DNA from 2 places in the Lysinibacillus sp. EB106-09-02-XG168 genome. Region 1 is predicted to be linked to the other one. Evidence: a T-box and tRNA genes for the amino acid it is inferred to sense, from the RefSeq annotation. Region 1 holds a T-box; the other holds one or more tRNA genes.
What was found. A T-box is a leader RNA that pairs with one kind of tRNA and senses whether it is charged. The one in region 1 lies ahead of proS (proline--tRNA ligase), so its partner is inferred to be a tRNA-Pro.

Region 1 (8,130 bases):
TTAGTTTATCAATCGAAGATTATATGCCAGAGAGAAAGGCTTAGCGTTGTAAATCCGCATTTTCCTGAAGGTACCCCAAATTGTAAAGCTTGACGAAACGAATTATCTGTTATATATTAAAAAAGAAATAATAACAACTGTTATAAAACAGTTTGTTTTTAGGAGGAATTCAAATGTCAAAGTATCGTGATGGTTATGAGTTTTATTGTGAGATGTGTGAACGTTATGGGTTAGAGCCAATTTCTTTCCGCTATTATGTGCTAAAGTTATCACAGCAGCAACTTTCAGCTTATAATATGCAAGCAAAACAACTAGGTATTTAAAAGGTTTAAGATTAAAGGATGTGATTAGAACGGACGCCGACGTGAATATTTTATGAAAAGCCCAGCCATACTAATTAAAATGGACTGGGCTTTCAACTATTTGAAAGAAATATCAGATAATTTATTGACGTACCAAAGAAACTGTTATATATTATTAAAAAATAATTAATCTGTTATATAACAAAGGAAAGGGGATGCGAATTTCTTTATATAAAACTGGATACGAAATTTTTTCTTCATTCAGTAGAAGACATTCACCTTTGAAGATTTGATATCACTGATTTTTAAAAGAAGGAATTGTGCGATCACAATTCAAAATCCATAATCAATTACGCCAAGGCGAAATTGATTGAAAAAAGACTAGACTATTTTAATGAAGTTGCACAAATGGAAGGAAGTATTAGGATGACAAAATATCGCGAAGGCTATGATTTTTACCGACAAGTATGTGAGAAACACGGTTTAGAACCCATCAATTTTCACTATTATATGTTGACCTTATCTCAAGAGCAACTTGATGCCTACAATGAACGAGCCAAAACATTGGGAGGTCCAATAGAATATGAAGTCTTTTAGCTTATAAAATACCTTACTGCCTAGTTATGACAGTAAGGTATTTTTAGTAATTATCATAAATGAAGTAATTATTCAAGTATCTGAAAATACAGACCGATCATTCAGTTGAGAAATGAATAGGCTAAACGTAACATATAAATGGACTAAGGTACTTAGTGTATTCCAAAACAAGCGTGTTAAATGAGTTAAAAGACCTTGTTTTTTGAGTCTGTTCTAACAAAAATCATTTAAATATAGATTTAAACGTTTGAATATTTGGGTTGAATTAACCGCTTTTCTAATACTATAATATAATTACATAATAAAGGGCGATATCCCATACCCCGCTTTTTATAAAGCAAAAGTACCAAACCCTTCTAATGAACGGAGAATGTAAATGATGAATATCACGCCTAGTAGTATTAATCAAGTTCACTATAGTCTGAAAGAATTACAAGATATTTTTTCAGCAATGAATAGTTCAATCATTGTGGCAATCACAGACCGAACTGGGAAAATTACGTTTGTTAATGATCATTTTTGCAAAATTTCTAAATATACACGTGAAGAATTATTAGGGCAAGATCACCGTTTACTGAATTCAGGTTACCATCCACGATCTTTCTTTAGAGAGATGTGGAAAACGATAGGTAAGGGTGACATGTGGAATGGCGAGGTATGTAATCGCGCAAAGGACGGTAGTCTATACTGGGTGAAGACGACGATTTTTCCTTTTCTTGATGACAATGGTAAACCATATCAATATATTGCTATTCGAGTCGACATAACTGCACAAAAAGATATCAAAAAGATTACTCATATTGCCTATCACGATGAATTAACAGGGCTACCAAATCGTCGTAAGTTAGAGCAACGTTTAGAAAACGAATTCCATCAATCTCGACGTACAGGTGAGAAGTTTGCGTTATTTTTTATTGATGTAAATCGTTTTAAAAACATTAACGATGGACTTGGTCATATCATCGGGGATCTGTTCTTAGTGGAAATGGCACATCGCCTACGCAACGTGGATTACACATCGAATTCTATCTACCGCCACAATAGTGATGAATTTGTAATTATAATAAACGATGTTGACCGTATTGAAGAGAAGGCTGAGGAAATAATTAGCGTCTTTAATGAGAGTTTTATCGTGAATACGTATGAATTTTACGCTAGTATTAGTGTTGGAATTAGTATTTTTCCAGATCATGCAAACTCTGTGGAGGAATTATTGAAAAATGCAGATATTGCAATGTATGCTGCGAAATCTTCCCGTGGTAATCAATATCGCTTATATCGACCTACTATGGATGAAATCAATGATAAATGGCTATTACTTGAAACAAAATTACATCAAGCGTTAAAGAAGGATATTTTAGAATTACATTATCAACCAAAGATTGATTTAAAAACGAATACAATCATTGGCATGGAGGCTTTACTTCGTTGGCATGATCCTGTACTTGGTCATATACCTCCGGATCACTTTATTCCATTTGCTGAAGAATGTGGGCTTATAAATGATATAGGGGTATGGGTGTTAAGAAAAGCATCCGCCCAGGCACGCGCTTGGAACGAGGTACATAATTTAAACTTACGTGTTGCCGTAAACATTTCTCCGATTCATATTAGTACGACAGGCTTTGTCAAAATGGTACGCGAAATTATGACAGAAACTAAAATCGATCCACACTTATTAGAAATAGAAATTACTGAGATGAGTATGTTGGATTATACCGAAGACTTGATCAATACTATTAACCAATTAAGAGCACTCGGTATTACGATTTCTTTAGATGATTTCGGAACAGGTTACTCGTCGCTCAATTACTTAAAAACATTCCCAGTAGATGTTTTAAAAATAGATCGTGCATTCGTCCGTGATATTTTACCTGAAAAATCAGGCATTGCCATGATTTCAGCTATGATCTCTCTTGCACATGCCCTAAATCTTCAAGTAGTAGCTGAAGGCGTAGAGGAAGAAGCAGAATTAAAAGTGCTGCGTGAACATGGCTGTGAGTATGTACAAGGCTATTATTTCAGTAAACCACTATCGGTAGATGACTTTGCGCAGTTAATAGTTGAGAGTAAATAATTATAGTAAGTCTTTGTGAAAAATCAACTGCTGAAAAATCCTTTGTTATTAAAAGTGATATTTCGCACTGGAGTAATGTTAATTTTTAGATATTTTCCGAAAAATAATTATTAATATTTGAAATTATTTAACTGTTTTGCTAAAGTTATATACAATATAAATTGATGATGTGGCCAAGTAAGGTAGAATTGTGAAACAGAAAATATAGCAAATGTTGAGAGCTATATCACCGCTTCTATCTGAAACCTACCACGGAGATGTTATGCAAACATAACCGAGTCGTTTTCGTTACAAAACGTTTGAGGGTTTTAAGATGTTTTTAAAACTAAATTCAAGGTGGTACCACGTTAATTCGGCACAAAGACGTCCTTATTTTAAGGACAGCTTTGTGTTTTTTCGTTTTTATTCAATAGGTGGCAAACACCTAATCGAAATGGAGGAAAGAACATGACGAAACAACAAAATGATTTTTCAAAATGGTACATTGAAACAATTCAAAAGGCAGACTTAATGGATTATACACCGGTCCGAGGCTGTATCGCATTTAAACCGGACGGCTATGAGATTTGGGAACATATTCAGGAAGAAATGGACCGCCGTTTTAAAGAAACAGGCCATCGCAACGCTTATTTCCCTATGCTAATCCCTGAATCTTTTTTTCAAAAAGAAAAAGATCATATCGAAGGTTTCTCACCAGAGCTTCCTTGGGTAACGGAAGCAGCAGGCGAGAAATTAGAAGAACGTTTAGCACTTCGCCCGACATCTGAAACGATGATTGGACACTTATATTCAAATTGGATCAAAAGTTATCGTGATTTACCGGTCCTCATTAATCAATGGGCAAATGTTTTTCGTTGGGAAAAGAAAACACTTCCGTTCATTCGAACTTCTGAATTTTTGTGGCAAGAAGGCCATACAGCGCATGTCGATGAAGAAGATGCACGTAAAGAAACCAAGCAAATGTTAACGATCTATAAAGAGGTAGTTGAGGATTTACTTGCAATCCCTGTCTATGATGGACAAAAAACACCTTCAGAACGTTTTGCAGGAGCGGTTGATACATTTTCAATTGAAGCAATGATGAAAAATGGCAAGGCCGTACAAGCTGGTACTTCTCATTATTTAGGGACAAAATTCGCTGAAGCATTTGATATTAAGTATTTAAACAAAGCTAATCAGCATGAACATGTACACACAACATCTTGGGGGACTTCCACACGCTTAATCGGTTCTGTCATTATGGTTCACGGTGATGAACAGGGGCTTATTTTACCGCCACGAATTGCACCAACCCAAGTTGTCTTAATACCTGTAGGTCCATGGAAAAAGAACCCTGAAATTATAGAGAAACTAGATGACATCTTCGCAGCCCTTAAAAAGAAGGAAATTCGAGTTCGTTTAGATGATTCGGACCAATCACCTGGCTTCAAATTTAACGAATGGGAATTAAAAGGTGTACCGATTCGTATTGAACTAGGACCTCGTGATTTAGAGAAAAACCAGGCATTGTTAAAAGCACGAGATGAAGATGAGAAGCAATCCATTGACCTGAATAACATTATTTCAGCCATTGAGTTAGAACTAACAACTATGCAAACGCGTTTATTTGAAAAAGCACGTACATTCCGTGATGAAAACGCTCATACTACGATTGATACACTACAGGAATTACAGCAGCATATTAACACGTCCAAAGAAAACGGATCTATACCAGGCTGGATTCTTGCTGGATGGTGTGGAGATGATGCATGCGAGGAAAAAGTGAAAGAGGAGACAAAATATACTTCTCGTAACATTCCGTTTAACCCACCAACTACAAAAACTACTTGTATTTGCTGTGGCAACGAAGCGAAGCATAAAGTTTGGTTTGCTCAGGCATATTAATCATTGAAGAGTTTGAAAACGGATAATATTCAAATAAAATAAGCTTGTTTCTCGCATTTTGAGAAACAAGCTTATTTTATATTTAAATAATCTCTAGATAAACTCCGCAGTATCTCCATATAAACTACAGGTTACCCATTTATAGTATAGCTATCAAGGAGGTAATAAAAATGAATTTTATCAAACGAGCATTTTTAAGTGTTAAAGCAAGGAAAGGGAAATCGCTAATATTATTTACTGTATTTTTAGTAGTTTCCAATTTAGTATTAGCGGGTTTCGCTATTCAAAATGTCTCACAAAAGGCGAATGATCACGCTAGACAAACATTAGGTGTTGACGTGAGTCTTAGAATGGACGAAGAGAAGCTTATGGAAAATGTAGAGAAACAGCGACAAGAGAATCCAAATGGAAAAATACAACACCCTGAACTTTTTGCTGATGAAGCAGATCAGTTAGCTAAATCACCTTATGTAATAGACTACAACTATCTTAAAAGTGACATGCTTGTAGCAGATGATTTTGCACCTATTAATAGTGGAACGGATGATGAAGGGGTAGTTGGAGCAGTAGGTGGTAGTCACTCTGGAAATATGAAAATGCCTAATACATTTATCCAAGGCGTAAAAAGTTCCGATTTATTGCAAGAATTTACAGATGGAACGAATGAAATGATTGACGGTCGTTCAATTGAATCAGAGGATGTGAATAAGAAAGTAGCTCTGATTGAAAAACGGTTAGCCGAAGAAAACGAGCTTCAAGTTGGTGATAAGTTAAAGATTAAATCAACTGATGAAACATCGGAAGTTGAGTTGGAAATAATAGGGATATACAAAAATTCCGGGATAACTGACTTCGATGAAAATTTACCAGCTATGATGCACCCATCTAACAAAGTATACACTACTTATGACGCGACGAAAGAAATGTCTGAAGAAAGTGATAAAAAGGGTGTATCTATTAACGAAGCAATTTACTACTTAAATGATCCAGAGAATATTCAAGATTTTAAAGCCGAGGCAAAGAAAACAAATATTGATTTTGATTTATTTAAGCTAGATGCACATGATGCTTTATATCAAAAAATGGTAGGCCCTATCGAGAATATTGCCGCTACTTCCAAAATGATTGTTTATTTAGTATCCATAGCTGGATCCATTATATTAGGTCTTATTATCATGTTGACCATAAAAGAGCGACGTAAGGAATTAGGTATTCTATTGGCAATCGGTGAAAAAAAGAGGAAATTAATAGGACAACTGTTAGTAGAAGTACTATGTATAGCTGTACTAGCATTTGGCATTTCTATCATTACAGGAAAAACAGTGTCTCAAAAAATGGGAGACAGTTTATTACAGCAAGAAGTTATTGCTGCCGAAGATCAACAACAAGAATCAAATACTTTAGGATTTACGTTTGGAAGTATGAATAAACAAGATAAGGATGTAGAGCCTATCGACGATATTGATGTAAGTATATCATCACAAGATGTGTTGAATTTAGGTGCATTAGGGTTATTAATCGCGATTTTATCAACACTTCTTCCAGCATTATCAATTCTTCGTTTAAATCCAAAAGAAATTCTATTAAAAGATGAGTAGGAGGAGTCACATGGACACTATATTACAATTTAAAAATCTATTTTACTATTATCAAAGTAATAATAAGAAGAATACTTTGTTAGAGAATGTAAATTTCACCTTTGAAACAGGATGTTTCTATAGCATTTTAGGTCCATCAGGTTCAGGAAAAACAACCGCACTTAGTTTAGCAAGTGGATTAGATAACCCAAAAGAAGGACATGTACTTTACAAAGGAAAAGATATACGGAAAATTGGATTAGATAAATATAGAAATAAATATGTTTCGATCATCTTTCAATCTTATAATCTCATTACGTATATGACGGCACTTCAAAATGTCGTCACGGCAATGGAGATTACAGGAGTTAACATAAATGATAAAAAAAGAAGAGCGCTTGAATTATTAGAAATGGTTGGCTTGTCGGAAATCGAAGCGAAAAGAAAGGTGTTACAGCTTAGCGGCGGTCAACAACAGCGTGTAGCAATAGCTCGTGCATTATCTTGTGAAGTAGATTTATTAATTGCGGATGAACCGACCGGTAATTTAGATGAGAATACTTCGGATGAAATTGTAAAATTGTTTAAAGAACTAGCTCATAAAGAAAACAAATGTATTATCGTTGTCACTCATTCCCAGGAAGTCGCTAAACAATCTGATAAGGTAGTGTATCTTGAAAATCAAAATTTGGTTTGTAAAAGTTTGAAGAAGAAACGGGAATAAAATTTTATAGAAAATCTTTTAAAATGTAAAATTGGAGTGAAAAAAATGTGGACGAAAATAGCAGCATCCATTGGCTTAGTATCAATCGGAATAGCAATTGGTTTATTTGCAAATTTGATTAATTTTGGTGGAAACCTGAATCAAAGTGAAACGAATATGGACCAAGATCATAACACGTATTCAGAAGAAAAGATTCCCGATCAGCGACAGTGGGAATCTCCAAATCCAAGAGGAGAAATGACACCAGAACAGTGGGAGGAGTTCACATCAAAACCAGGTGAACGGTCACCAGAACAGAGGGATCCTTACTCATCTAATTCAGAAGAAGATATGATACAAGATTCTACATCTGGTTCTACATCTCCTAATTGAAATTCTTCATACAATAAATAAATTCTATAAAACTTTAGCTCGACAGATTTACACCAGGCATAAATGAACAGGTATGAATAGCATAAGCTCCCCCTAGGATAAACAGGTGAAAATTAAAACATGTTTATCTTAGGGGGAACTTCGTGTCTTTATCAAAATTTTTTGCGAAATCTATCATTAGACATTTATGGAATCAAAAGTATAATAAACGAAGCTTTGGACGATAAAAAAGAATCCATCTTTTTTTCCAAATGGATTCTTAATTATAAATAACTTTTAAATTATTTTAATCATTATCATATTAACAAATGACTTCGTACACTTAAAGAAGATTTCCTCTGCTCCTAAAGCTTTAAGGGATACGTATGTCAAACACGAACACAATACCAACATAAATACGACCATTAACAATAATGGACGTAGATTAATTTTATACATAAAACCTTCTCCTTAGTTGAACATGTTGAAAGAAAACTACTGTATAGTCATATACATCTTCAGACGCTTCATTCTATTGAAAGTACACATAAAAGAATTCATTTTCTTCCTAACAACTAATGTATATGACCAATCTGGTATTTGTATGGAGATAAAGAG
Region 2 (8,130 bases), 2.3 Mb from region 1:
CAACGTGCGTGGGTTCGGGCCTCCAGTAAGTGTTACCTCACCTTCACCCTGGACATGGGTAGATCACCTGGTTTCGGGTCTACGACCACGTACTATTTCGCCCTATTCAGACTCGCTTTCGCTGCGGCTCCGCCTTCTAAAGCTTAACCTCGCACGTAATCGTAACTCGCCGGTTCATTCTACAAAAGGCACGCTATCACCCATTAACGGGCTCTAACTACTTGTAGGCACACGGTTTCAGGATCTCTTTCACTCCCCTTCCGGGGTGCTTTTCACCTTTCCCTCACGGTACTGGTTCACTATCGGTCACTAGGTAGTATTTAGCCTTGGGAGATGGTCCTCCCGGATTCCGACGGAATTTCACGTGTTCCGCCGTACTCAGGATCCACTCAGGAGAGAACGAACTTTCGACTACAGGGCTTTTACCTGCTCTGGCGGACCTTTCCAAGTCGCTTCATCTAACTCGCTCTTTTGTAACTCCGTATAGAGTGTCCTACAACCCCAAGAGGCAAGCCTCTTGGTTTGGGCTCTTCCCGTTTCGCTCGCCGCTACTCAGGGAATCGATTTTTCTTTCTCTTCCTCCAGGTACTTAGATGTTTCAGTTCCCTGGGTCTGCCTTCAAGACGCTATGTATTCACGTCAAGATACTACGCGATTAAACGTAGTGGGTTCCCCCATTCGGAAATCTCCGGATCAAAGCTCACTTACAGCTCCCCGAAGCATATCGGTGTTAGTGCCGTCCTTCATCGGCTCCTAGTGCCAAGGCATTCGCCGTGCGCCCTTAATAACTTAACCAAGTTATTAAGCCTATAAAAAAACTTAAAAAATAAATGTGTTTGTTACTATTTCAATGTCGTTTTATCCAGTTTTCAAAGAACAATAATTGGTGGAGCCTAGCGGGATCGAACCGCTGACCTCCTGCGTGCAAGGCAGGCGCTCTCCCAGCTGAGCTAAGGCCCCAAGAGGTATATATGGTGGGCCTAAATGGACTCGAACCATCGACCTCACGCTTATCAGGCGTGCGCTCTAACCAGCTGAGCTATAGGCCCTCTTAGAAGTTTTATATTTAGTCATAAACCTTCAAAACTGAACGCAAAACGTAATCTTACAAACCCTAGGTTTGTATTCCGAAAATATCCTTAGAAAGGAGGTGATCCAGCCGCACCTTCCGATACGGCTACCTTGTTACGACTTCACCCCAATCATCTATCCCACCTTCGGCGGCTGGCTCCAAAAGGTTACCCCACCGACTTCGGGTGTTACAAACTCTCGTGGTGTGACGGGCGGTGTGTACAAGGCCCGGGAACGTATTCACCGCGGCATGCTGATCCGCGATTACTAGCGATTCCGGCTTCATGTAGGCGAGTTGCAGCCTACAATCCGAACTGAGAACGACTTTATCGGATTAGCTCCCTCTCGCGAGTTGGCAACCGTTTGTATCGTCCATTGTAGCACGTGTGTAGCCCAGGTCATAAGGGGCATGATGATTTGACGTCATCCCCACCTTCCTCCGGTTTGTCACCGGCAGTCACCTTAGAGTGCCCAACTAAATGATGGCAACTAAGATCAAGGGTTGCGCTCGTTGCGGGACTTAACCCAACATCTCACGACACGAGCTGACGACAACCATGCACCACCTGTCACCGTTGTCCCCGAAGGGAAAACCATATCTCTACAGTGGTCAACGGGATGTCAAGACCTGGTAAGGTTCTTCGCGTTGCTTCGAATTAAACCACATGCTCCACCGCTTGTGCGGGCCCCCGTCAATTCCTTTGAGTTTCAGTCTTGCGACCGTACTCCCCAGGCGGAGTGCTTAATGCGTTAGCTGCAGCACTAAGGGGCGGAAACCCCCTAACACTTAGCACTCATCGTTTACGGCGTGGACTACCAGGGTATCTAATCCTGTTTGCTCCCCACGCTTTCGCGCCTCAGCGTCAGTTACAGACCAGAAAGTCGCCTTCGCCACTGGTGTTCCTCCAAATCTCTACGCATTTCACCGCTACACTTGGAATTCCACTTTCCTCTTCTGCACTCAAGTCCCCCAGTTTCCAATGACCCTCCACGGTTGAGCCGTGGGCTTTCACATCAGACTTAAAGGACCGCCTGCGCGCGCTTTACGCCCAATAATTCCGGACAACGCTTGCCACCTACGTATTACCGCGGCTGCTGGCACGTAGTTAGCCGTGGCTTTCTAATAAGGTACCGTCAAGGTACAGCCAGTTACTACTGTACTTGTTCTTCCCTTACAACAGAGTTTTACGATCCGAAAACCTTCTTCACTCACGCGGCGTTGCTCCATCAGGCTTTCGCCCATTGTGGAAGATTCCCTACTGCTGCCTCCCGTAGGAGTCTGGGCCGTGTCTCAGTCCCAGTGTGGCCGATCACCCTCTCAGGTCGGCTACGCATCGTCGCCTTGGTGAGCCGTTACCTCACCAACTAGCTAATGCGCCGCGGGCCCATCTTATAGCGACAGCCGAGACCGTCTTTCAGTATTTCACTATGAAGTAAAATAGATTATTCGGTATTAGCCCCGGTTTCCCGGAGTTATCCCAAACTATAAGGTAGGTTGCCCACGTGTTACTCACCCGTCCGCCGCTAACGTCAAAGGAGCAAGCTCCTTATCTGTTCGCTCGACTTGCATGTATTAGGCACGCCGCCAGCGTTCGTCCTGAGCCAGGATCAAACTCTCCATAAAAAGAAATTTGATTAGCTCAAATTGTTTTGCTGGCATCATGTTTGATGTCCAAAATTTTGTTTCGTTCACTAACTCAAGGTTAGCTACTAAAAACTTTATTGATTACGTTTTGCTTGTTCAGTTTTCAAGGTTCATTTGTTTTAATTGGTGGAGCCTAGCGGGATCGAACCGCTGACCTCCTGCGTGCAAGGCAGGCGCTCTCCCAGCTGAGCTAAGGCCCCATAGATATTTTTAGGAAATGGTCGGGAAGACAGGATTCGAACCTGCGACCCCTTGGTCCCAAACCAAGTGCTCTACCAAGCTGAGCTACTTCCCGTTTGTTATATTGGCGCGCCCGACAGGAGTCGAACCCATAACCTTCTGATCCGTAGTCAGACGCTCTATCCAATTGAGCTACGGGCGCTAATTATTAAAATAAAATGGTGCCGAGGGCCGGAATCGAACCGGCACGGTAGTCACCTACCGCAGGATTTTAAGTCCTGTGCGTCTGCCAGTTCCGCCACCCCGGCACATTTGGAGCGGAAGACGAGGTTCGAACTCGCGACCCCCACCTTGGCAAGGTGGTGTTCTACCACTGAACTACTTCCGCATGTGCATAAGATTTATTTATCCTGGCAATTATTAAATTTAAAATATGGTGCGGGTGAAGGGAGTCGAACCCCCACGCCTTGCGGCGCTAGATCCTAAGTCTAGTGCGTCTGCCAATTCCGCCACACCCGCATATTTTGTTGGCAATTTAAATGGTGAGCCATGAAGGACTCGAACCTTCGACCCTCTGATTAAAAGTCAGATGCTCTACCAACTGAGCTAATGGCTCAAACTATGGTGCCGGCGATAGGAGTCGAACCCACGACCTACTGATTACAAGTCAGTTGCTCTACCAACTGAGCTACACCGGCAAATGGTGGAGGATGACGGGCTCGAACCGCCGACCCCCTGCTTGTAAGGCAGGTGCTCTCCCAGCTGAGCTAATCCTCCTGGGTATTACGCCTAGCGACGTCCTACTCTCGCAGGGGGAAGCCCCCAACTACCATCGGCGCTAAAGAGCTTAACTTCCGTGTTCGGTATGGGAACGGGTGTGACCTCTTTGCCATCATCACTAGACTATTTTAAAGACAAGATTTATTATAACACATTTTGTTATAATTGCAAGCTTTTTTTAAAAAACTTTCTTGTTCTTTCAAAACTGGATAAACGGTGCATTGAATGTTTCAAACATTTTGGTTAAGTCCTCGATCGATTAGTATTCGTCAGCTCCATGTGTCACCACACTTCCACCTCGAACCTATCTACCTCATCGTCTTTGAGGGATCTTACTTACTTGCGTAATGGGAAATCTCATCTTGAGGGGGGCTTCATGCTTAGATGCTTTCAGCACTTATCCCGTCCACACATAGCTACCCAGCGATGCCTTTGGCAAGACAACTGGTACACCAGCGGTGTGTCCATCCCGGTCCTCTCGTACTAAGGACAGCTCCTCTCAAATTTCCTACGCCCACGACGGATAGGGACCGAACTGTCTCACGACGTTCTGAACCCAGCTCGCGTACCGCTTTAATGGGCGAACAGCCCAACCCTTGGGACCGACTACAGCCCCAGGATGCGATGAGCCGACATCGAGGTGCCAAACCTCCCCGTCGATGTGGACTCTTGGGGGAGATAAGCCTGTTATCCCCGGGGTAGCTTTTATCCGTTGAGCGATGGCCCTTCCATGCGGAACCACCGGATCACTAAGCCCGTCTTTCGACCCTGCTCGACTTGTAGGTCTCGCAGTCAAGCTCCCTTGTGCCTTTACACTCTACGAATGATTTCCAACCATTCTGAGGGAACCTTTGGGCGCCTCCGTTACCTTTTAGGAGGCGACCGCCCCAGTCAAACTGTCCGCCTGACACTGTCTCCTGCCCCGCTAAGGGGCATGGGTTAGAATTTCAATACAACCAGGGTAGTATCCCACCGACGCCTCCTTCGAAGCTGGCGCTCCGAGATCTCTGGCTCCTACCTATCCTGTACAAGTTGTACCAAAATTCAATATCAGGCTACAGTAAAGCTCCACGGGGTCTTTCCGTCCTGTCGCGGGTAACCTGCATCTTCACAGGTACTATAATTTCACCGAGTCTCTCGTTGAGACAGTGCCCAGATCGTTACGCCTTTCGTGCGGGTCGGAACTTACCCGACAAGGAATTTCGCTACCTTAGGACCGTTATAGTTACGGCCGCCGTTTACTGGGGCTTCAATTCGCAGCTTCGCTTGCGCTAACCACTCCTCTTAACCTTCCAGCACCGGGCAGGCGTCAGCCCCTATACGTCACCTTACGGTTTTGCAGAGACCTGTGTTTTTGCTAAACAGTCGCCTGGGCCTATTCACTGCGGCTCTCATGCGCTTGCACGCTCAAGAGCACCCCTTCTCCCGAAGTTACGGGGTCATTTTGCCGAGTTCCTTAACGAGAGTTCTCTCGCACACCTTAGGATTCTCTCCTCGACTACCTGTGTCGGTTTGCGGTACGGGCACCTCTCACCTCGATAGAGGCTTTTCTTGGCAGTGTGAAATCAGGAACTTCGTCCATACGGACTCGCCATCACAGCTCAACGTTACAGTGTGCGGATTTGCCTACACACACGCCTTACTGCTTGGACGCGCATATCCAACAGCGCGCTTACCCTATCCTACTGCGTCCCCCCATTTCTCAAACGGTGAGGAGGTGGTACAGGAATATCAACCTGTTGTCCATCGCCTACGCCTATCGGCCTCGGCTTAGGTCCCGACTAACCCTGAGCGGACGAGCCTTCCTCAGGAAACCTTAGTCATACGGTGGACGGGATTCTCACCCGTCTTTCGCTACTCATACCGGCATTCTCACTTCTAAGCGCTCCACCAGTCCTTCCGATCTGACTTCAACGCACTTAGAACGCTCTCCTACCACTGACATCGTAGATGTCAATCCACAGCTTCGGTGAATCGTTTAGCCCCGATACATTTTCGGCGCAGCGTCACTCGACCAGTGAGCTATTACGCACTCTTTAAATGATGGCTGCTTCTAAGCCAACATCCTGGTTGTCTGTGCAACGCCACATCCTTTTCCACTTAACGATTACTTTGGGACCTTAGCTGGTGGTCTGGGCTGTTTCCCTTTTGACTACGGATCTTATCACTCGCAGTCTGACTCCCGTGTATAAATATCTGGCATTCGGAGTTTGTCTGAATTCGGTAAACCGGGATGGCCCCCTAGTCCAAACAGTGCTCTACCTCCAGTATTCTCATCACGAGGCTAGCCCTAAAGCTATTTCGGAGAGAACCAGCTATCTCCAAGTTCGATTGGAATTTCTCCGCTACCCACACCTCATCCCCGCACTTTTCAACGTGCGTGGGTTCGGGCCTCCAGTAAGTGTTACCTCACCTTCACCCTGGACATGGGTAGATCACCTGGTTTCGGGTCTACGACCACGTACTATTTCGCCCTATTCAGACTCGCTTTCGCTGCGGCTCCGCCTTCTAAAGCTTAACCTCGCACGTAATCGTAACTCGCCGGTTCATTCTACAAAAGGCACGCTATCACCCATTAACGGGCTCTAACTACTTGTAGGCACACGGTTTCAGGATCTCTTTCACTCCCCTTCCGGGGTGCTTTTCACCTTTCCCTCACGGTACTGGTTCACTATCGGTCACTAGGTAGTATTTAGCCTTGGGAGATGGTCCTCCCGGATTCCGACGGAATTTCACGTGTTCCGCCGTACTCAGGATCCACTCAGGAGAGAACGAACTTTCGACTACAGGGCTTTTACCTGCTCTGGCGGACCTTTCCAAGTCGCTTCATCTAACTCGCTCTTTTGTAACTCCGTATAGAGTGTCCTACAACCCCAAGAGGCAAGCCTCTTGGTTTGGGCTCTTCCCGTTTCGCTCGCCGCTACTCAGGGAATCGATTTTTCTTTCTCTTCCTCCAGGTACTTAGATGTTTCAGTTCCCTGGGTCTGCCTTCAAGACGCTATGTATTCACGTCAAGATACTACGCGATTAAACGTAGTGGGTTCCCCCATTCGGAAATCTCCGGATCAAAGCTCACTTACAGCTCCCCGAAGCATATCGGTGTTAGTGCCGTCCTTCATCGGCTCCTAGTGCCAAGGCATTCGCCGTGCGCCCTTAATAACTTAACCAAGTTATTAAGCCTAAAAAACTTAAAAAATAAATGTGTTTGTTACTATTTCAATGTCGTTTTATCCAGTTTTCAAAGAACAAGTTTTGAAGTATTTCATTCGTTAAGAATGAACCTTCAAAACTGAACGCAAAACGTAATCTTACAAACCCTAGGTTTGTATTCCGAAAATATCCTTAGAAAGGAGGTGATCCAGCCGCACCTTCCGATACGGCTACCTTGTTACGACTTCACCCCAATCATCTATCCCACCTTCGGCGGCTGGCTCCAAAAGGTTACCCCACCGACTTCGGGTGTTACAAACTCTCGTGGTGTGACGGGCGGTGTGTACAAGGCCCGGGAACGTATTCACCGCGGCATGCTGATCCGCGATTACTAGCGATTCCGGCTTCATGTAGGCGAGTTGCAGCCTACAATCCGAACTGAGAACGACTTTATCGGATTAGCTCCCTCTCGCGAGTTGGCAACCGTTTGTATCGTCCATTGTAGCACGTGTGTAGCCCAGGTCATAAGGGGCATGATGATTTGACGTCATCCCCACCTTCCTCCGGTTTGTCACCGGCAGTCACCTTAGAGTGCCCAACTAAATGATGGCAACTAAGATCAAGGGTTGCGCTCGTTGCGGGACTTAACCCAACATCTCACGACACGAGCTGACGACAACCATGCACCACCTGTCACCGTTGTCCCCGAAGGGAAAACCATATCTCTACAGTGGTCAACGGGATGTCAAGACCTGGTAAGGTTCTTCGCGTTGCTTCGAATTAAACCACATGCTCCACCGCTTGTGCGGGCCCCCGTCAATTCCTTTGAGTTTCAGTCTTGCGACCGTACTCCCCAGGCGGAGTGCTTAATGCGTTAGCTGCAGCACTAAGGGGCGGAAACCCCCTAACACTTAGCACTCATCGTTTACGGCGTGGACTACCAGGGTATCTAATCCTGTTTGCTCCCCACGCTTTCGCGCCTCAGCGTCAGTTACAGACCAGAAAGTCGCCTTCGCCACTGGTGTTCCTCCAAATCTCTACGCATTTCACCGCTACACTTGGAATTCCACTTTCCTCTTCTGCACTCAAGTCCCCCAGTTTCCAATGACCCTCCACGGTTGAGCCGTGGGCTTTCACATCAGACTTAAAGGACCGCCTGCGCGCGCTTTACGCCCAATAATTCCGGACAACGCTTGCCACCTACGTATTACCGCGGCTGCTGGCACGTAGTTAGCCGTGGCTTTCTAATAAGGTACCGTCAAGGTACAGCCAGTTACTACTGTACTTGTTCTTCCCTTACAACA

Region 2: it encodes a tRNA-Pro, which carries the amino acid that the T-box ahead of proS (proline--tRNA ligase) is inferred to sense. The anticodon was not compared.

Annotation. Positions count from the first base shown of each region.
Region 1 is NZ_JBYTDN010000003.1:2,362,712-2,370,841, forward strand. It holds partial or broken gene AC3WSO_RS12480 (Tn3 family transposase) at 1-35, shown strand, start outside; gene AC3WSO_RS12485 (transcriptional regulator) at 174-323, shown strand; gene AC3WSO_RS12490 (transcriptional regulator) at 729-899, shown strand; gene AC3WSO_RS12495 (putative bifunctional diguanylate cyclase/phosphodiesterase) at 1,276-2,976, shown strand; T-box leader at 3,132-3,350, shown strand; gene proS (proline--tRNA ligase) at 3,424-4,860, shown strand; gene AC3WSO_RS12505 (ABC transporter permease) at 5,031-6,458, shown strand; gene AC3WSO_RS12510 (ABC transporter ATP-binding protein) at 6,469-7,161, shown strand; gene AC3WSO_RS12515 (hypothetical protein) at 7,207-7,533, shown strand.
Region 2 is NZ_JBYTDN010000003.1:108,432-116,561, reverse strand. It holds rRNA gene AC3WSO_RS01760 (23S ribosomal RNA) at 1-795, opposite strand, end outside; tRNA gene AC3WSO_RS01755 (tRNA-Ala) at 885-960, opposite strand; tRNA gene AC3WSO_RS01750 (tRNA-Ile) at 973-1,049, opposite strand; rRNA gene AC3WSO_RS01745 (16S ribosomal RNA) at 1,144-2,695, opposite strand; tRNA gene AC3WSO_RS01740 (tRNA-Ala) at 2,841-2,916, opposite strand; tRNA gene AC3WSO_RS01735 (tRNA-Pro) at 2,935-3,011, opposite strand; tRNA gene AC3WSO_RS01730 (tRNA-Arg) at 3,022-3,098, opposite strand; tRNA gene AC3WSO_RS01725 (tRNA-Leu) at 3,116-3,204, opposite strand; tRNA gene AC3WSO_RS01720 (tRNA-Gly) at 3,210-3,284, opposite strand; tRNA gene AC3WSO_RS01715 (tRNA-Leu) at 3,331-3,415, opposite strand; tRNA gene AC3WSO_RS01710 (tRNA-Lys) at 3,437-3,512, opposite strand; tRNA gene AC3WSO_RS01705 (tRNA-Thr) at 3,519-3,594, opposite strand; tRNA gene AC3WSO_RS01700 (tRNA-Val) at 3,598-3,673, opposite strand; rRNA gene rrf (5S ribosomal RNA) at 3,684-3,799, opposite strand; rRNA gene AC3WSO_RS01690 (23S ribosomal RNA) at 3,916-6,843, opposite strand; rRNA gene AC3WSO_RS01685 (16S ribosomal RNA) at 7,023-8,130, opposite strand, start outside.